Regions from separate parts of the Paenibacillus sp. MAH-35 genome, predicted to be linked through region 2. Evidence: a T-box and tRNA genes for the amino acid it is inferred to sense, from the RefSeq annotation. Region 2 holds a T-box; the other holds one or more tRNA genes.
What was found. The T-box of region 2 lies ahead of AC3Y2E_RS05420 (glutamate--tRNA ligase). A T-box ahead of a tRNA ligase gene usually reads a tRNA of that ligase, here a tRNA-Glu.
Positions count from the first base shown of each region.

Region 1: it encodes a tRNA-Glu, which carries the amino acid that the T-box ahead of AC3Y2E_RS05420 (glutamate--tRNA ligase) is inferred to sense. The anticodon was not compared.

Region 1 covers NZ_JBYUPU010000026.1:60,304-70,878, reverse strand. Annotated here, with positions in the region: gene AC3Y2E_RS23280 (FadR/GntR family transcriptional regulator) at 1-112, shown strand, start outside; gene AC3Y2E_RS23275 (ArsR/SmtB family transcription factor) at 404-1,342, shown strand; gene AC3Y2E_RS23270 (glycoside hydrolase family 2 protein) at 1,500-3,296, shown strand; tRNA gene AC3Y2E_RS23265 (tRNA-Asp) at 3,597-3,673, opposite strand; tRNA gene AC3Y2E_RS23260 (tRNA-Met) at 3,689-3,762, opposite strand; gene AC3Y2E_RS23255 (hypothetical protein) at 4,527-4,754, opposite strand; tRNA gene AC3Y2E_RS23250 (tRNA-Val) at 5,303-5,375, opposite strand; tRNA gene AC3Y2E_RS23245 (tRNA-Glu) at 5,503-5,577, opposite strand; gene AC3Y2E_RS23240 (sugar phosphate isomerase/epimerase family protein) at 5,780-6,649, opposite strand; gene AC3Y2E_RS23235 (AraC family transcriptional regulator) at 6,833-7,789, opposite strand; gene AC3Y2E_RS23230 (ABC transporter substrate-binding protein) at 8,750-10,042, opposite strand; gene AC3Y2E_RS23225 (heparinase II/III domain-containing protein) at 10,489-10,575, opposite strand, start outside.
Region 2 covers NZ_JBYUPU010000004.1:113,595-124,169, forward strand. Annotated here, with positions in the region: gene AC3Y2E_RS05390 (AMP-binding protein) at 1-1,689, opposite strand, end outside; gene AC3Y2E_RS05395 (hypothetical protein) at 2,140-2,880, shown strand; gene AC3Y2E_RS05400 (class I SAM-dependent methyltransferase) at 3,056-3,868, opposite strand; gene AC3Y2E_RS05405 (glycine C-acetyltransferase) at 4,160-5,347, opposite strand; gene tdh (L-threonine 3-dehydrogenase) at 5,379-6,422, opposite strand; gene AC3Y2E_RS05415 (helix-turn-helix domain-containing protein) at 6,575-7,129, shown strand; T-box leader at 7,632-7,891, shown strand; gene AC3Y2E_RS05420 (glutamate--tRNA ligase) at 7,947-9,608, shown strand; gene AC3Y2E_RS05425 (PEP/pyruvate-binding domain-containing protein) at 9,770-10,575, shown strand, end outside.

The sequences.
Region 1 (10,575 bases), on a different contig from region 2:
CCGGTCGCACGCTGCCGCCTCCTATGAGCAACATTCGCGGTATATCCGTCTCCTGCGGGAAGGCAAGGCACTCGAAGCGAAAGCGGTATTGCGCGAGCATCTCGGGCTCTGATAGACATCGCTCCTACGACATCACAGGCTCTGATGCACGTCGCTTCTAACGCGTAATCCCGGGCTCTGATAGACATCGCTCTTACGAACATCCCGGGCTCTGATGCACATCGTTCCTAGCGCGTATCCCGAGCTCGGATAGACGACGCTCCCACCCACATCCCGGGCACGCGGTAATTTGCCGGTTAAGGCGGACGTTTCTCTATTGACTCTGTATGTAAAGCGAGTTATATTTTTATTGAACATTAACAACTTTTATTGAACCAATCGCATCGAAAGGATCTTATCCCCCATGTCCCGTGTTCTAAAAGTATCGGTTGACGAATTTATCGAAATCGCCAAAGCGTTATCGAACGAATCCCGGCTGGACATCTTTAAGCAAATTCAGAAGGCCGACATGAACGTCAACGAAATCGCCGACATGTTCGGTCTCCCTTCCTCCACGGCAACCGTAAATATCAAGAAGCTGGAAGAGGCGAATCTGATCAAAACCGAACTGATGCCCGGCGTTCGCGGCTTTCAGAAAGTTTGCTCGTCGCAGTTCGATCAGCTCGTCGTAGAGCTGAAGCCGGGAGGCTCGCCCGTCGAGGAAGCGGCCCGATACGTCCACATGCCGATCGGCCTGTACTCCGAATGCGAGGTGCGCCCGACGTGCGGACTCGTCAGCGACAAAAGCATTATCGGCTATCTGGACGATCCCCGCAGCTTTTATGAGCCGGACAAGGCCGGAGCTCAGCTGCTCTGGTTCCGGCAAGGATATGTTCAATACCAGATTCCGAATAAAGTGCCCTACGACGCCCGGCTGACCGGACTCGAGATTTCCATGGAGCTGTGCTCGGAAGCTCCCTTGTACAATGCAAACTGGCCTTCCGACATCACCGTATCGATCAACGGCGTCGAACTCGGCACTTATTTAAGTCCGGGTGACTTCGGCGGCGAGCCCGGGCTTCTGAACCCGCCATGGTGGGATTTGAGAAATACGCAGTACGGTTTGCTAAAAAAGTGGAAGGTCGATGAGAACGGAAGCTATATCGACGGCCGGCGTTTATCCGACGTAACCGTAGACCAGCTCGGCATTCACGACAGCCCCGCCTTTGCGCTGCGGATCGGCGTCAAGCCGGATGCCGCCAACATCGGCGGATTGAACCTGTTCGGCAGCAAATTCGGCAACTACGAACAGGATCTGCTCGTCCGGTTCGATTACAAACCGCACAAATCCGGACACTCGTAAGGAAAAGGTTCGCAACAACACTTCCTCCGGCACACTCCGCCCGACCGCTGTGCCGTTACGGATCGATTGCAGAAGGGAGAGTGCTTCCTTCTGCACCTATTACCTCAATTTCAATTGTTTCATCACATAAATTATTGAGTTTAAGGAGAGATGAACGATGAACCAGCATCCGGCCATTCCCCGTCCGGAATATCCCCGCCCTCAATTTGAGCGCAGCGACTGGCTGAATTTGAACGGCCAATGGGAATTCGACTACGACGATCGTGACGAAGGCGTGCGGGAGAAGTGGTACGCCGGCGCGGCCCAGCCGCTAACCCGAACGATCACTGTCCCTTACTGCTTCCAGAGCAAGCTTAGCGGCATCGGAGATCCCGATATCCACGATATCGTATGGTACCGGCGCTCGTTCAAGCTGCCGGATTCCTTTACCGGCAAGCGGGTGAACCTGCATTTCGGCGCTGTCGATTACGAAGCCCAAGTGTGGGTGAATGGTCAGCTCGCGGCCGTACATAGCGGGGGCCATACGCCGTTTCAAGCGGATATTACCGATTACGTTACAAGCTCCGGGAGCAACGTTGTCGTCGTACGCGCGCAGGACTTCAGCCGCGACGTCTCGCTTCCCCGAGGCAAGCAGTATTGGAAGGACCGCTCGGAAGGGATCTTTTACACGCGCACGACGGGCATCTGGCAGACGGTATGGCTGGAGGCGGTTGCTCCAGCCCACCTGAAACGGGTCCGTTTGACACCGGATATTGACCATCATCGCATTCATCTGCAGTTTCTTCTCTCGCACCCTTATACGGCCGGAGATCCGGTATTAAGCTCGCTTGCGGTACGGACGACCATTTCATTTAAAGGAGAGCTCGTCGCAGAAGATCTGTTCAGCATGCGCCGCGAAACGGAATCCCGCAGCATCGTTCTGACCGATAAATACGGCCACGATTCCGGCCGCTGGTGGAGTCCGCAAAATCCGCAGCTGTACGACGTCACCTTCGAGCTGATCCAGGACGGGCAGGCCGTAGATGTGGTCAAAAGTTATTTCGGCATGCGCAAAATCTCGATCGATAACGGCAAGCTGTTGCTCAACAACCGCCCCTGCTTCATGAAGCTGGTGCTGGACCAAGGGTATTTCCCCGACGGTCTGCTGACCGCGCCGACGGACGAGGCGCTTCGTTACGATGTGGAGATGACCAAAGCGATGGGCTTTAACGGCGCGCGCAAGCATCAGAAGGTGGAAGATCCCCGCTACTTGTATTGGTGCGACAAGCTCGGTCTGCTCGTTTGGGGCGAGATGGCCAATTCGTACATGTACTCGGAAACGTATGTGCGGCGCATGACCTCCGAATGGACGGAAGCCGTAGAGCGGGACTACAACCATCCTTGCGTCGTCGCCTGGGTGCCTCTTAACGAAAGCTGGGGTGTCCCGGACATCTCCCACGACAACCAGCAGCAGATGCACGCCAAGGCGATGTATTATTTGACCAAATCGCTGGATGTCACCCGGCCTGTCGTATCCAATGACGGCTGGGAGCACGCCACCACCGACCTGTGCACCATCCACGACTATGAATGGAAACGCGAGGTGCTTGCCGAACGGTACAGCTCCGCGGACAAAGCAGTCTCGGCCGTTCCGGCCGGGCGGGCGATTTTCGCCGGTGGTTTCGCCTACGGAGGCGAGCCGATTCTGGTCACCGAATTCGGCGGGATCGCCTTCAAGAAAGAAGGCGAGGAAGGCTGGGGGTATTCCGGCGCCAAAGACGAAGCCGATTTCGCCCGCAGGCTGGCCGACGTCGTTCATCCGCTGCTGCAAAGCCCGGTCGTACAAGGCTACTGTTACACGCAGCTGACGGACGTCGAACAGGAGAAAAACGGCCTGCTCACCTACGACCGCAAACCGAAGCTCCCGCTGGACGTCATCCGGCAGATTAATCAAGGGAAGCTGCCGGAGCTGTAAAAGCGGACTAGATTCCGTAAAAGTAGTACCGCTACAAACGTCAAAGGCAGTCCCCGCCCTTCGATCGAAGGGGGACTGCCTTTTCATCGGAACAAAATGTTAAAGAAAAGCACGCCTCAACTAAAAAAGCTCCATAAAATGCAAAAAAATCGCAGATTCGCGATTGTAGTCTACTATTTAAATAAAATGGTGGAGCTGACGGGATACTCGTTACTCCGTAACGAGACTGCGAAGCTTATACTACCGAAGTAACGCTTCGACGAACCTAAAGGTTCTCATCCGTACTGCAAGTAATACAAATGGCGGAGCTGACGGGATTCGAACCCGCGGTCTCCTGCGTGACAGGCAGGCATGTTAGGCCACTACACCACAGCTCCACTAGGTAAATCAAATTGCGGGGGCAGGATTTGAACCTGCGGCCTTCGGGTTATGAGCCCGACGAGCTACCGGGCTGCTCCACCCCGCGTCGTTATGATTTGGATCTCATCCGCCACATCAACAGCTGCGTTCCGTTTGATCACTTTTCATACTATACTATGATTGCACGCGTAATGCAAGGCCTTTTCACATAATCTCGCAAACACACAATGCTCTGAATTGTCCGACACCGATTAGAAGCCCCTGCATAACAACCAAATGAGGCAGCTTGCGGTCGACCGATCGCATTCATGCAGGGCGTAGTCACAGTAATCTGTTGGGAGCTGTCTCGACCGTCGCCGCCCTCTCGTTGTCCTCGTATGCTATAATAAGCGATACAATAGAGTAACTCGCTTACCGTCTAACCAGACGCCGATTCTCCGCCTGACCGTTTCCCGGCAGCCGAATCCCAATCGGAGCGTGGAAGGGAGCTGACCCTGTGAGTATTTCGTTTATGCTGCTGATCGCCGGAGGTTTGTTTCTCCTCCTCGTCGCCGCCCTTGTTATTATTTTGCTAGTGAAGAAGTAATTCTTGTAAAAGCCCCATTGAGTCGCCCAACTCGAGGAGGATAGGGTCTGCCAGTTTTGCTCTTTCTACCCGGCAAGCAAAATAAGAGCTAAAATCGCTCTTATTCCTTCACAAACCGCTGCCTGCGCCGAAATAAGATATACTAAAGACCCTTATCCGCAAAACCACGGTGGACCGTTCCGAAAGCTGGACCCTTCCCGGCGGTTCAGGCGTCCCTTACTTCGGCACGACGGCCTCTGCTGCTTCTGCCGTTCAGCGGAGCCTCACGACTCCGGTTACTATTCTCAGAAGGTTCCGACAGATTTACCCCGGGGAAGGACGTCATCTTTCCGCTCCTGTGCCTGCCCAAGTTTACCTGCACAAGCCGTCCACTGCGTCGTCCGGTCTTCCAGGCAAACGGCGAGCACGTCGCCGACACTCATGCCGGACGCAGCGGTCACAGGCAGCACCGCAGCTCCCGAGCTTTGCGCGGTCGATACGGTCGCATCCGTTCTGCCTACGCATATCCACAAGCCGGCCATGCTAACAGAAAAGAACGCCCTTCGGTTGCACCGGGCGTTCTTCCTTCACGATATTCATATAATGGCAAATGCCTCTACCCTCACGGCCAGCCTCGTGTTATCACCCGCTCATGCGCAAATACAGGAAAGATCGCCCGCCTAGACGATGGAGCTTCATTCACGACCTTCAGCTCTTCTTCTCCGTACAGCGATACGCCTGCTCGCACGGACGGCATCGGTTTCGTTCGGACCCGCGTCCCCCATGCAGCGTAAGTTTGTCCATCTGATTCATACCGTTCACAATCCCTTTTCGTATTTCGTAAATACTCCTTGTATGGTTCCTTGTACCAACATCCGTACGCCCCCATTATGTACATTTCCGGCTTGCGATCCAATTGCAATTTTTCGTTATTCGGTATACGTATCCGCTATTCGGGGTTACAAATAATCGAGAACAGTTATATTTTCCCGTCGGACTCTCAAGGATGCCAGGCCGGGCGCGCCAAAACAAAAAATAAAAAAAACCTTGCTAAGCAAGGCTTTCCGGGTATTGCTATGGATGAACGCTAACGGGATCGAACCGCTGACCCCTACCCTGTCAAGGTAGTGCTCTCCCAGCTGAGCTAAGCGTTCATGATAAAAGATGGTGACCCGTAGGGGATACTCTCCGCTACGCTCCGAGACTGCGAAGCGATTCCTTACGAAGTCAAGCTCCGACGAACCTAATAGGTTCTCATCCCAAGCGGAGTTATTACATAGATGGTGACCCGTAGGGGATTCGAACCCCTGTTACCTCCGTGAAAGGGAGGTGTCTTAACCCCTTGACCAACGGGCCATGCTTGTTGTTGCACTTGCTTGTCCTCACTAAGAGTGACAGCGAAATTAATCTTAGCATAAATCTATCGACTTGGCAACTAGTCTTCTACATTTTTTTATTTCCCTCCGCGAAAACGTCCGGGGCCGCGGCCCATGTAAAACCGCCACAGCCCTGCCGACGCCCGCCCGGCACCTAAACAGCCCCGCCAGCCGCCACCAACTTACCGGTATGTTTTCACAAAATCGACGGCTTGGCGGATATTCGCCTCCGGATGTTCGCCAGTCTCCCGCTCGATCGTCAAATAGCCCGTATAGCCGATATCCAGCAGCGCCTGGAAATAAGCGTCAAACGAAACATGCCCTTCTCCCAGCGGCGTTTCGGTGTACACCTTCCTGGCCCGAACCAGCTCCCGAATCTTGCCGTTCTCCTGAGGCGTATAATGAAGCGCCCCATACACTTCGCGCGGATCGACGGCTACGAAGCGGACTCCGTCCTTCACATGCGTATGCACGATATAGTCTTTCAGCGTATATACGCCGCGAACCGGATCGTCACCGGTAACCATGACCAGATTGGCCGGGTCGTAGTTGACGGACACACCTTTACCTCCGAGCGTATCGAGAAATTGCTTCAAATGATAAACGGTAGTCGGCCCTGTCTCAATGGCAAAATAGGAGCCCATACTTTCCGCATACTCGCACAGCTCCCTGCAAGCCGCCTGCATCGCCGCGTACTCCCTGCTCTCCGGGTCATAAGGGATAACCCCGATATGCGTCGTCACGATATCGGTCCCGAGCTCCTTGGCGAGCTCCATGATTCGTTTCGACTTCTCGACTTTCTCCGGATTGGCGGCCTCGTCCTCAAAACCGAACGCCCCCAAGTCGCCGCACAAGGCGGCTATATCCAGTCCGAGCGATGCGATATAATCTTTCAGTTCCCGCCGCGCCGACGCCGATAAAGACTGCGGCTCCATCTCTCCCCGGACGGCATACAACTGTACTCCTTCCGCTCCGGCTTCTTTCGCCTTCGCTATGCCTTGCCTGACCCCCACCCGAAACCCGTCGGCGATAACGCCAATTTTGTTTGTCATTTTCACGGTACGCACTCTCCCCTTCCTCGTCTCACGCTTAGTATAAGGAAGGACGTCTCCGCTGTATTGTTCCGGCGCCGCCGTATTATTGTGCAGCCGCCCGGAAATTGTCCCCCTCCTCCACAAACCGAAAAAAGACCTGCCGCCATGGACAGGTCCCGCTTCCAGATCAGGCACGCCGGTTTATAAAACGGCGTTATTGCTCCGTGCAGCGCCAGCCCCGGAGGGCGGCTTTAAATGTTCGCGGATATATTGCGTCGGGGAATAACCGAACGCCTTGCGAAAAGCGCGGCTGAACGTGTGGATCGAGTCATAACGCATGATGGCGGCGATTTCCGTGATCGTGTATTCTCCGGTTTTCATCAGTTCGACCGCCTTGCGCCACTTTTTCTTGACCACATAATCGCGGAGGCAGTCGCCCGTTTCCCTGGAAAACAAATGGGACAAATACGATAGGCTGTAACCGAACGCATCGGAGATTTCCTTCAAGTCGTCGATCAGCAGCAAACGGTCGTCGATATAATGAATAGCCGCGTAAACGGCTCTCTTCGCGGCGTTCTCTCCGCCTTCCCCGGGATATTTGGCATCCCAGTCGGAGAAAAAGTTGCGGTAGGTCAAGATTAAGATCTGCTCGAGGTACATCTGAATCATCGACTCGGAAAACCGGTTGGTGCCGCACATTTCTTTGAGCACATTGACAAACGGCGTGCGGATGTCCAGCCGGTCCCGGCAGCGGGGCGTCGCCTTGTTGTCCATCCTCTTCTTGATATCGAGGAACGGATGATCCGCAGGCAGCGACGGGTTGAAATGAAAGCCGAGGTACAAGTACCGGAACGGTTCGTCCGGATCGCTCCCGCCCTGATGGTACTCTCCCGGCTTGCCGATATAGATATCGCCCTGTTCCAGATCGAACCGGTGATCGTCGGTGGCGAACCAGCCTTTTCCCGAAACGACGTACGAGATTTCATAACAGACTTGCTGGTGATTGGAAAGGACAAAATTCGCATCACAGCTCAGATCGCCGATCTGCTGCAGCAATAAGGGTCCGTAACGCATAGGCTCGGGAAGGTGCAAACAATCGAATTGAAATCGCCGCTTGCCCGGTATGCTCGTCATCTTGGCCACTTGGGGTACCGACATTACGACCGCTCCTCTCGTTCCGTCTCCATCGCCCTGCTCCTCTCCATCATACCTACTTTCCCTAAAATACCGCAATAGGAAGATCACGGTTCCGCCCGTTAAAATGCGTTGCGGCCCTCTACTACAGTAATAGGCGCGAAGCCGGGCGGGGCAGCGTAAGAGGAATGGAGAAGCTGTATTCTCCTGCCAGCCCAAGCAACCAACTACTGGTGCACAGTCCGCTATTGTCCGAAGACTGCCGCTAATCCGGCCGAAACCGGCAGCCGTCTGTCCCCTGTGAAACTTAATCGATCAAGAAGGAATGCCGGATGGAGGAGTAAACCGCAAAGATTAGGTTTCGGTCCAGGAATAGATTCACTCCCCTAACCGTCCCGATTTCAGGCCGGATATCCGCCCGGAACATCCGCTCCTTCACGTGATGCATGAAAAGTAGCACTATCGATGGACGTTTTATAAACAAGTTCCGGCACGGTATAATAGCAGACTCCCGGCTCCGACACAGTCCAACAGATGCAGAGGGTAGAGAACGGCAGGCTGCTTGTTAATTTAACGAACCGAGTAACCCTTAATGGGTCAAATTTCAACGATATGACATTGTTGCGAACTTCATAAGCGTTATTTCACTCATCCGATCACACTTTCGTCTGTTTACGACTTCATAAGATCACTGGGGTTCGTTAAATCAAATAGAAACCATTCTCCCGGCAATAAGCACGATACGATTCGTTAGTCTAAAGATTAAGCGGGTTGCCCCCGACCTTTTTTGCGCCGCTTGGGGCTCCAAGGTATGAGTTTCGTACAAAAAACAAAAACAGTCCGCTCCCACTCCGTAGGCGGACTGTGTCTATTGGGATCAGGCTCCGGCTCTGCCCGGCCCCGCAGTAATCAGAGGTCGAGCCCGCAGCAACTGCCAGGCTGGTATTTAAAATCCGGTTGCCCGATATCCGATATTCGACCCCGTTATTTCTCGGCGGCAATATACGCGTCGATCTCTTCGCTGGCTTCCCGCAGCGCGGTGTTCACATCTTTTTTGCCTGCCGCGTAATCTTTGTATTTCGCCTCCAGTATGCCCCGCGCTTTCGTAAACCGGGTTTGCACGACATACGGGGCCGGCTTCGTTTTCAGAATCGCTTCGATATGTTTATTTTTAAGCAGCGGATGGTCGGCACCGAAGTTTTTGTTGATCGCTTCGTTCTGCAGCGCGCTCAGCATGATGCCTGACCGGCTCAGCGCCGTCTGCACCTCGTCGGAGGTCGCGAGCTTGATCACCTGCATCGCCTGCTCGGGATGTTTGCTGTTCGAGGCGATCTGCAGCACGAACGTCTGAACCATCCCCGACGTGTGCGGCCGCTCCGGGAAGCTCGGATATTCCGCGACGTCCCAGTCGAAATCGGCGTTGGCCATCCCGTTCAACACTTCGGGTGCGGCCAGCATCGCCACGTTTTTGTCCTTCACGAACCGGTTGACCGTATTGCCGTGGCTCGTGATCTGAAATTCGTTGCCGGGGATATCGTTGATCCGCTTGGTCAGCTCGAACACTTTCCGCCATCCATCCGTATTTACCGCAGCCTTGAGGGTTACCGGGTCGACGTAGGGGATCGACAGCGAGTTCCCGACCTTCTCGATGCCTTCCGGATCGAGACCTTTGTACTGGACTCCATCTTCCATGCGCGTCAGCTTTTTGCCGAGCTCGACCGCCTGCTCCCAGGTCATGCCGTCGGACGGATAAGGAACGCCGAACTTATCGAAGATGTTTTTATTATAAAACGTCGCATAGTAGTTGTAGCCGAACGGGAGGGCAAACAAGCCGCCTTTGGCGATCGTATCGGATTGCAGCCTGACGCCGTCGAGATTCGACTTCTCGAACCGGTTCAGATCCACCTCGTACTTTTTGATCAAAGGCGTCATATCCGCCAGCAGCTTGAAGTTAGCGAATTGGTCCAGCAGGCTGCCCCACCCTGTAATAATGTCCACTTCGTTCCCGCCGATGGCGAGGTTTTCGATCGGCATGGCCGTGCGTTCCAATACTTGCAGCGTGATATGCGGATATTTCTGTTTCAGCGGCTGAACGAACAACTGATCGATGATCTCCGGAGTAAGCGCGCCATAATTGTACAATTTCAGCGTTACCGGCTCCATTTTGACCGGCGTTTCCTCCGGCTTGCCGCTGTCGCCTGCCTTGGGCGTCCCCGAGGAACCGCAGCCGCTCGCGAATACTGCCAGTAAAGCCATACACAATACGAACTTTTTCATACTCCTGCCCCCGTTTCGAAAGTGATCATTTTGTAACCGCTTGCAAAGTAGGTTGAGCACATAACTTCCTTAACGAACGTTTCCATTTGCGAAACCCGTTGTTCTGACCTCCCCCCTAGGCAGCCCTCCTCCTTAATCGTTGTTCCATGATAAGCCTAGTATAGAAAATGGCGCCTTCCGCGTATTGGTCCTAATCCGCCGCAATATTGTGCAGACGCCGCGATCGATCGGGAAACAGCCGGTCCGGCAAGGCCGCGGCGGCAAACCGCCCCTCCCTTGCGCAGCAAGAGCTCTGACCCGAGAACCCCAAGGATAAACGCCTACCGGCGTCTTTTGACGCTGGCTTTTCCCGAGATTTAGAGCCACTCCTACGATATACTTTCTGGTAAATGAAAAAAGCCCGCCGCCTGCATCTGCGCAGACGACGAGCCTTTCTCCCCCTTTCCTTATTTCACGGCAATCTGCAAAGCCGCCCCGAGCTTGAACTCGAAGCCTTCGCTGTCCTCCTCATCATCGTCATCATCGTCATCATC
Region 2 (10,575 bases):
TCCTTTCATCACGTTCGGGCCGCGAACGTGCAGGTTGCCGCCGTCGATGCCCGGAATTTTCTCCAGCAGGCACTCGATTCCAGGCAGCAGGCGTCCGACCGATCCCCGCTTGAACGCCATCGGCGTATTCAGCGCCAGTACCGGCGCGGTTTCGGTCGTGCCGTAGCCCTCGAGGATACGGATGCCGAATTTGTCGTACCACAGCTGGCGGACGTCGTCCTTCAGCTTCTCCGCACCGGCTACCACATACCGCAGCGAGTAGAAATCGTACGGATGCGCGGCTTTGCCGTAAGCGGCAAGAAAGGTCGAAGTGCCGAACAGGATCGTCGAATTGCTCGTATACACCAGCTCCGGGATCACTTTGTAGTGGAGCGGGCTCGGGTACAGAAACAGCTTTATTCCGCTGAGTAGCGGCAGCATCGTACCTGCGGTCAAGCCGAACGAGTGAAACATCGGCATGGCGTTAAATACTTTATCCTTCGAAGTAAAGTCGATGACCGAGCGGGCCTGCTGAATGTTGGCAAACAGATTGCGATGGCTAAGCACGACACCCTTCGGCTTGCTTTCGCTGCCCGATGTGAACAGGATGACCTCGTTCGGTCCGGGAGCGGCTTTTGCACGGAATGCGTAATCGGCCAGCCCGCGCAGCTTGTCGCCCTTCGTAACGGTACTTCTCACGTCCTCAAGGTACAAGACGGTGAACCGTTCCTCGAACAGTTCGATCAGCGGCTGGAGCTTCGCTTTCTCCACGAATTGGCGCGATGTCAGCACCGTCCGGACCGACGCGGTCTCGCACGCTTCCGCCAGCTGCTGGGGGCCGTTCGAGAAATTCAGGATGGCCGGCGTTTTGCCGATCCGGATCAGCGAGAACAATGCGACGACGTGTCCGCAAGCGTTCGGCATCAGAAGCGCTACGTTCGGTTCGTCCTTCAGCAAGGGGGCCAGCTTGCGCCCCAGCACATGCGACGCGAGCAGCAGCTTCTTGTAGCTGAGCTGCTGAGTGGCGTCCTCGCAGGCCGGAAACCCGTTGCCATGCCTTGCGGCCGCCGCTGTCAGCTCGTCGAACAGATTCACTTCCGGCTTCATCCGGCTGTCGAACAGCTCCTGCTGCAGCAGCCGGCCGATTTGCCCGGCAGCCTGCTCCTTTTGGATTTTGACCGACCGTTCGGGGTCGGAAGCGATCCGATACGCTTTGCCGACGGTGATGGCGACCGGAGGGAGCAGGCGCCGTTTGACCAACCCTTTCAGATACGACATGTTGGACTGTTCCAGTCCGTTTATTGCGACAGGGTGAATCGGGACCCCTGTTTTCAAGGCGATATACCCGACGCCTCCGTACATCTTCATCAGTCCGCCCGTAGTCGTAATCCGGCCTTCCGGAAAAACGACGAGCGGCGAGCCTTTTTGCACCACTTTGATCATATGGCGGACCGAGTACGGATTGAGCGGATCAACCGTAACGATCTTGCAAAACCGCAGCAGCGGGGCGAACCGTTTGGCGATCTGCGTATTCACGACGAACACGACATCGCGTGGCAAAGCGAGCATCAAAAATACGCCGTCCAGAAGCGAGACGTGGTTCGGCAGAAGCAGCGCGGGTTGCGAGGAATCCAGCTGCTCCAGTCCGCGGAATCGTACCCGGAACAGACGGAACAGGACGAAGCGAAGTAAAGTGAATGCCACCTTCACGGTGATCATCTCCTCCAATATAGCGGCGATTGCGCCGCTTTCCAGGTTGGGTCTTTTTATGACCTGGTCTTAATCTTATTGTACGTGAATTTAGCCAATTGGAAAGTACTAGATTCGAGTAGTACCGAGAATGTATGTTCGCAACAATGTATGGGCGTAAGCGGGAGGAGGCGTCTTCTGATATGCTTATTCAGGTCAGGGAGAGTGAGAACGAAATGCAAAAGGTTAATAGTTTATAACGAGATATAATTTCATATAATAAAATATAATTGCAAAATAGAAACGTGAAATTATAATAAAACTTATCCGCGAGTTATCTAAGCTGAACCGGGAGGGGCAGCGGCCGAGCCGCGAATCCGTAACGAAAAGACTGGAAAGAAGCGGGATTTGAGGCCGAATACACGATCAAGGGTCATAGGGCGGAACTCTACTTTTACAAGGGGGATGGATATGAACCACGTACCGGTGTACAAACAGAAGCAAGTGCTGATTGGCAACGACAGCGGGGCGGAATCACAACGTTATTACGCCTTTCCCTCGATATTCGAATCGGGTGACGGGAACATCATTATCGCCTACAAAAACGGGACCCAACATGCGCTTGAAGCGGGCGCTCCCTTGGAGGTGCTGACTTTTGACCCGGTGCAGAAGGAAGTCGTATCCGTGTATACGGTTGACGAGACTCCCGGATGGATCAACCAAAATCCGGAGCTTCTGCGGATGCCGGACGGAACCGTCTACATGTATGTGGATGTGCAGCGCGGCGGTACGAAAGAGAGGCTTGGGCTGCATGTATACCGATCGACAGATGAAGGCGCCTCTTTTCAGAGCGATCCAGTTTTTCCCCAAGTCGGAGACTTCGTGTTCGGCTACTCGTTCGACGACGCTGTAACATCGGACGGAGCAGCTGTGATGCTCGCGATGTCGTTCCCGGAACTTCCGGTTGCGGTAAGAGCCGTGCACGCCATACGATCGGCAGACGCGTCAATGTATTGGAAGTGGATCAGGTCTGGAAGGGGACCGAACAGTCCCGGACGATCGTTTTCAGCAACGGCGGCAGCTGCGGGTTCGCGTTTGAAGAAGGCAAGCGCTATATGGTATATACGTATGATAAAAACGGAGAATCTTACACCAATTTTTGCAGCCGAACCGTGGAACTATCGCAGGCAGCGGAGGATATCAAGGCGTTAGGTAAAGGACGCGAAATAGAAAAACAACCTCGCCTTGAAGCCGCCGAAGCAGAAATGGACGGAAACCCGGGACAACGATACAGGATGAAGTGTGTGGTCGATTTGCTATCTGTCGCAGCTTTTGCACTACTCTTATGGGCTGTGGAATGGAGGAGGCAAAGGCGGTGAGACAAGACTTACAGTTTTCTTGCTTTGATTACAAACGTTACAGGGAGCATCTTTGCTTTTTTGGCAAAATCGCTGTTATCGCCGCGTACTTGCATGATCTCATCATCCGATTCCTCGATCATTTGCTCAATGACAAATCCCGCTTTTGCCAACGCATTCAGATAGGTGGATAGTTTACGGTCCGATAAGGTCAGCGCACCTTCATCCAGAGAAACCGAATACCAGGATTCGTCGAAATAACACTTTTTGAAAGTAAGCCTATTATTTTCTGCAACAACGCATTTATGTATCGGGTGAGACCAGCTGAAAATAAATACGCCATCTTTTTTAAGGTAAGAAGCGATCCGGCAAAAGGTGCCTTCAAGGTCGGTCGTCCAGCCTATGGCATAAATCGAATAAACAACGTCAAAATAATCGACCGGTATGCCGCATTCTTCTTCCATGGGAGAACAGATCAGTTTGGCTGACAGACCGCATGCTTCCAAATGCTGTTTTGCCTTTTCGATTTGTTTTTCCGACAGATCCACGGCCCATAGTTCAGACGCCTTGCGTTCCCCCTGGTATTGCAAAGATTGACCGTTACCACAACCAATCTCCAACATCTTTTTCCCGGAGACATCGCCAAAGAGCCGGTATTTTTCCTCTGAGACAAATGCTCCATATAAAGGCAGCACGATTGCTCCCAAGAAGTCGTTTCCATGGGTATCCCAATAGAAGCTGTTGGTTGTATAAACCGAATTTTTGTCCATGTCGACCGAGCTGGCGCGGCCAACCTCGCCAGCGCCTATCACGTTTGTTTTATGAACGGAATTGTTGTCCATGCCGCCGCCTCCCCAATATACATTCTCCCTGCGCGATTAACCCCAAATACTATACCGTTTTTCGTTGAACAATTCCAATCTGTCTACAATCAGCCGTCCGGGGTTGTTTTGAGCTCGCAGATATGACCGCCCCTGTAAAAAAATCAACAACCAGCAGCACCGTACGGAGCAGCGGGCAAAAAAGCAGCTACCCTGACAGCGTATGTCAGGGTAGGGAAGGGAATCAGGCGCGCCTTATACGCCCGCTGCTTATGTTCATGTATGCCGTTCGAAACTTACACGGTGCGGAAACTATCCCTTCAACACGCCGGTCCGCTTGCCGACCGCGACGATCTTCTCCACCGCAAACGACAAGTCGTCCTTCGTATGGGCGGCGGTCACGATACAGCGAACGCGGCCTTTGTCCATCGCCACCGTCGGGTACACGATGCCTTGGGCGTAGATCCCTTCCTCCATCAGTTGCCGCGAGAAGTCTGCCGTCTTGTCCGGCTGGCCGATCAGGACGGGGATGATCGGCGTCTCGCTGCCGCCGGTATCGAAGCCTTCCTCCTTCAGGCGCGTCCGGAAAAAGGTCGCGTTGTCCCATAGCCGGTCGATCAGCGGCTGGCTTTTGCGCAGCAGCCGGATCGCGGCGAGACAGGCGGCGGCAACTGCCGGCGGATGCGAGGTGCTGAACAGAAACGGCCTCCCTTTATGAATGAGGTAACGTTTCAGCACATCGGCTCCGGCCACGTACCCGCCGACGACTCCGACCGCTTTGGACAAGGTGCCGACTTGAACGTGAACGCGCCCATGCAGATTGAAATGGTCGGTCGAGCCTTTGCCGTTACGGCCGAGCACGCCGCTCGCATGCGCATCGTCCACGTATACGTAGGCGCCGTAAGCTTCCGCCAGCTCCACGATAGCGGGCAGCGGGGCGATATCGCCGTCCATGCTGAATACGCCGTCGGTCACGATAAACGTGCGCTTGCGGCCTCCGTTTTCCTTCAGCAGTTGCTCGAGCCGGTCCATATCTTTGTGCGGATAAATCGCCCGGGCGGCTTTGGTCAGCCGGATGCCGTCGATGATGCTGGCATGGTTCAGCTCGTCACTGATGACGAGTTCGTCCGGACCGAGCAGGGAGGACAAAGCGCCCTGGTTCGTCGTAAAGCCCGACTGGAATACAAGCGCCGCTTCCGTTCCTTTAAAATCGGCGAGCTCGCGCTCCAACTCGTCGTGGATGTCCAGCGTTCCGGTAATCGTCCGGACCGATCCGCTTCCTGCGCCATACCGGTTAATCGCTTCGATCGCCGCCGCTTGAATGTCGGGATGCCCGGTGAAGCCTAAGTAATTGTTGGACGACAGCTGAAGCAGCTTGCGTCCGCCCGTCTCCATCCACGGCCCCGAGGCACTGGTCCATACGGTCGGCAGCCGGTACATGCCTTCCTTGCGGAGCCGCTCCAGCTCTTCGTTTAAATAATCAAATGTCGATGTCGGCATAGGTAGAATCTCCCCTCGTAATAGAAATCGGTTAGGCATGCATAAAGATGACTTTGCCGCAGTTGCCGCTGCGGACGAGCTCGAACGCTTCCTCGTACTGCTCCAGGCGGAACCGATGCGTGATAAGCGGCGACAAGTCGAGCCGGCCGCTTTCCAGCAGCCCCTTGACCTGGTACCAGGTCGTATACATCCGGCGGCCGGTGATGCCGTCCAGCCGGAGCCCTTTGAAGATGATGTTCCGGGCCAAATCCAGCTCCACGCCGGACGCCGGTATGCCGAGCAGGGAGACCCGGCCGGCATTGGCCGTACCTTCCAGCCCTTGACGGATGGCATCGGGATGGCCGGACATTTCCAGAAGCACCTCGACGCCTTCGCCCCCGGTTAACGCTTTCAACCGGTCCGCCAGCGATTCCGTGCGGCTGTTCACGACGTGATCCGCTCCCATCGTTTTCGCCATATGCAGCCGGAAGTCGTTAATATCCGCCGCGATGACTTGAGACGCCCCGCACGCTTTGGCTACGGCCACCGCCATCAAACCGATGGGCCCCGCGCCGACGACGGCTACGCTTTTGCCGGAAGTTTCACCAACCATTACCGATTGCACCGCGTTTCCTAACGGATCTTGCAGACAAGCCAGCTCAAAGGGCAGGCGCGGATCGTTAAGTACGATATTGGACGCAGGCACGACGGCATATTCCGCGAAGCAGCCCGGAATCGTAATGCCGAAGCTGCGCGTATTCGGACAGACGTGCGCATTACCGCTGCGGCAGACGCGGCATACGCCGCACACGACATGGCCTTCTGCCGATACGTGGTCGCCCGGCTTTACGCTCGACACGTTCTCGCCGACGGCCTCCACGATCCCGGCAAATTCATGGCCGATCACATTCGGCGTCGCGACAGCGCTTTCCGCCCAAGCGTCCCATTTGTAAATATGAAGGTCCGTTCCGCATATGGAAGAGGATCGGACTTTAATCAACACTTCGTCCGGACCCGCCGTCGGAATCGGAACCTGCTTCAAGCTTAACCCGGAGGCGCGATTCTCCTTCACTAATGCCTGCATAGTTGCCCCCATGTCCATTCCTCCAAAAGTAGATATAATATAACGCACTTGTGTATGTTATAGTATACATGGTTCGCGTTTGGCAAGCAATGATCTTTTCAATATATTAATTATTTTGTACAATATAATATACGATTATTCTGAAAAAAAGGAGACCGTATCCAATGGACCATATTCCGATTAAAGTAGGCAAAAACTTAAAATCGATCCGCAAGTCGCGGGATCTCAGTCTGGATAAATTGGCGGAGCTGACCGGAGTGAGCAAAGCGATGCTGGCCCAGGTGGAGCGGGGCGACTCCAACCCGACGATCTCCCTGCTGTGGAAAATCGCCAACGGCCTGCGCATCTCGGTGACGACACTGATTGCAGAAGAGACATCGCAGGTAACGCTGGTCCGTTTCGCCGAATTGGAGCCGATTACGGAGGAAGCGGAAGGGTACAAGGCGTATCCGCTGTTTCCATTTGATGCGAAAACGCATTTCGAAGTATATACCGTTACCGTCGAACCGGGCTGCAGCCATCAATCCGAGCCTCACCAAGAAGGCGTGGAGGAATTCGTCATCGTGACGCAGGGGGCGCTGGATTTGCATATCGGGGATGAAGTGTATGCGGTCGAGCAGGGAGATGCCGTCCGGTTTAATGCCGACCAGGGACATATTTACGTCAATCGGTCGGACCGTCCGGCCTGGCTTCAGGTGATTATTCGTTATCCGTTCTGATAAGGAGAAGCAGGCTCCCCGGATCAATGGCGATGGTTTCGAGCTGGAGTCGGTGCGCTCCCGATTGGACGATGTATATCTATGGTAAGGAAGTGCTCCTGCATTTGAGCAGGAACTTGCCCGTTCGATTCGAATCTCCTTCATACTCCAGCACATCCCGATCCTCCGGCTTTCCGCGGGCCGACACCCGTTTTTTTCCATCCGCTGCAACTTTACAACGACATCCATCGTCTCTATGAGTACCAGAATCATCCAAATGGAAGAGGAGAAGAGAATGGAATCGTATCTGTTGAAAAATCGCAATCGATGGCTGATGCACTTGAACGCCGCGGCATGACCGGTTATAACGAAGAAACGTATATCGGCTAAACCGGAGTGAACGGACAAAACGATCAGCGTAAGAGAAACGGTTGCTTGGATGGGGCACTCCCTTGACTAGAGATACGGGGATATGATATTTTGTACGATAATGAAATTGCAACCCGAATCCAGCCTTATATGAAGAGACGCGATGAAGAGGAACAGTAATCAGCCGACCGGATCGCAGAGAGCCTACTGGGGTGAGACGTAGGCATCCGGAATTGATGAAAGAAGCCTCCGAGTACCGGGCCGAAAGCAAGCGGAGTACGTCCGGCGGGAGTTCCCGTTACAGAATCGATGTCGGCGCCATGCAGCGATGCAGCAGGGCAGCCGTACTTTAAGCGGGTCGTTTTACGGCCAAATTAGGTGGTACCGCGGAAGCCAAAGCCTTTCGTCCTTATGAGGATGAGGGCTTTTTTTGTTTTTCATTTCAACTATTGCGAAAGGATGAACCTGGATGACGACTTTAAACGAGCTCGCCGATTTGTTGTTTCCGAACGTTACCCGAACCCCCGAGGATATGCTTGCGTTATATCCGCCGAGAAGTTTGCCGCAGGGCGCGAAAGTGACGAGGTTCGCCCCGAGCCCGACCGGTTTTCTGACGATCGGGGGGCTGTACGCCACGATGATCTCGGAGCGGCTGGCGCGAAGCAGCGGCGGCGTCTTTTACTTGCGGATCGAAGATACGGACAAGAAGCGCGAGGTCGAGGGCAGCATGGCCGATATGATCGAGTCGCTGGCCGCGTTCGGTATCGCGATCGATGAGGGGCCTGCCGCCTCCGGCGAGGAAACCGGCGCGTACGGCCCGTACCGCCAAAGCTCGAGAGTGCCGCTGTACCACGTATGGGTGAAGCAGCTGGTCCGGCAAGGACTAGCGTACCCTTGCTTCTGCACGGAGGAGGAGCTTCAGACGATCCGCGACAAGCAGCAGGAGCAGAAAGTGACGCCCGGTTATTACGGCGAATGGGCCGTTCACCGCTTCCTGACTCCGGAGCAGGCGAAGGAGGAGCTGGCGGCGGGCAAGCCGTATGTGATCCGGCTGAAATCGCCGGGATCGCCCGCGAACCGGGTCAGCTACATGGATCTGGTCAAAGGCCCGATCGAGATGCCCGAGAACGATCACGATATCGTTCTGCTGAAATCGGACGGTATCCCGACGTATCATTTCGCCCATGCGATCGATGACCGGCTGATGGGGACGACCCACGTTTTCCGCGGAGATGAATGGTTGTCCTCGGTGCCGATTCATCTGCAGCTGTTCGAGGTGCTGGGATTCCCGCGGCCGGAATACGGCCATATCGCGCCGATCATGAAGATGGACGGAATGTCGAAGCGGAAGTTCAGCAAGCGCAAAGACCGGGACGCCACGGCTAATTATTACCGGAGCCAAGGATATCCGAGTCTGGCGATTAATGAATATTTCATGACGCTGATCAATTCGCACTACGAGCAGTGGCGGATGGACCACCCGGCGGAGCCGTACACCCGGTTTGCGATCGATACGAACAAAATGAACGCCAGCGGCGCTTTGTTCGACATGGATAAGCTGAACGATATTAGCAAGGAAGTGATCGCGAAATTAAGTGCGGAGTCCGTCTACGCAGAGACGTCGGGTTGGGCGGAAGTGTACGACCCGGAACTGTACGGCTGGCTGGGCGAGAATAAGGATTATGCGCTGAATATCTTCCGCATCGGAAGAACGCTGGAGAAGCCGCGCAAAGATATGGCCAAGTGGGGAGACGTAAGAAGCTCTGTCGCGTTTTTCCATGACGGCTGGTTTGAGGACGCAACGTCCGGCGGATACCCGCTGCCGCCGTCGGTCGATGGTATGACCGCGAAAGGAATCGCAGAAGAGTTTCTGAACCGTTACGATCCGCGGGACGACCGGGACGCCTGGTTCGGCAAGGTGAAGGAGATCGCCGAAGCGTTCGGCTTCGCCCAAGATACGAAAGCGTATAAGAAACATCCGGAAGCTTACAAAGGGAGTGTCGGAGATGTCGCCGCCGTCCTGCGATCGGCCTTGTCAGGCAGGCTGAACGCCCCGGATCTGTACGATGTGATGAACGTGATGGGGGAGGAGCGGGTGCGCGGCAGACTGAGCCGGTTTGTGCAGGGATAAGGCCGGAAAAGAAAGGCGGCGAAAGGGTTAATTGCGGATGGCGCGCTTCCTCCCGCGAGTGTCGCCGGTTAGCTTTTTCGCTGTCCGGAGGCACATGTGGTATGATTTTATTAACGGATTGTGGTTAAAAAAACGCCGACCGAAGGCACGGAGGGGCGCGCATGGACATTCGCGACAAGGCAAGCACGGGGATAACGGGCTTCGATCAGGCGATCGACAAGCTACGGCTGGGCGACAACGTCGTATGGCAGGTCGATTCCGTATCTGACTACAGGAAGATGGTCGAGCCGTACGTCCGTCAGTCGAAGCTCGATAACCGGAAGCTCGTATACGTCCGTTTCGGCAGCCACGAACCGGTGCTTGAAGCCGATCCGGCCATTACGGTCTATCCGGTCGATGCGGAGAAAGGGTTCGAGAGCTTTGCGACGGCGGTTCACAGCCTGATCGAGCAGGAAGGCCGCAAAGCGTTTTACGTGTTCGACTGCTTGACCGATCTGCTGCAATACTGGCATTCCGATCTGATGATCGGCAACTTTTTTAAGGTGTCGTGCCCGTTTCTGTACGAGCTTGATACAATCGCTTATTTTGCCATCGTCCGCAACGTGCATACGTACAGCACGATCGCGAGCATCCGGGAGACGACGCAGCTGCTGCTCGATTTGTACCGGGTAGGCGACAACTACTATATTCATCCTCTGAAAGTGTGGAACCGGTATTCGCCCACGATGTTTTTCCCGCACCGCATACGGGGACAGGAAGCGGAGTGCATTACGGCGAGCGCGGAGTCGGCCGAGCTGTTCTCCAGCATCCAGCGCGGCGGGGAGCGGCTGGACTATTGGGACGTCCTGTTCCACAAGGCGAGAGAGGAGCTGTCGCAACCGCCCGAGCGTCAGGAGGCGGCCAAGCGGATGCTGATGGCGATGCTGATCGGCCACGAATCGCGGATGTTCGAGCTGTGCGACCGGTA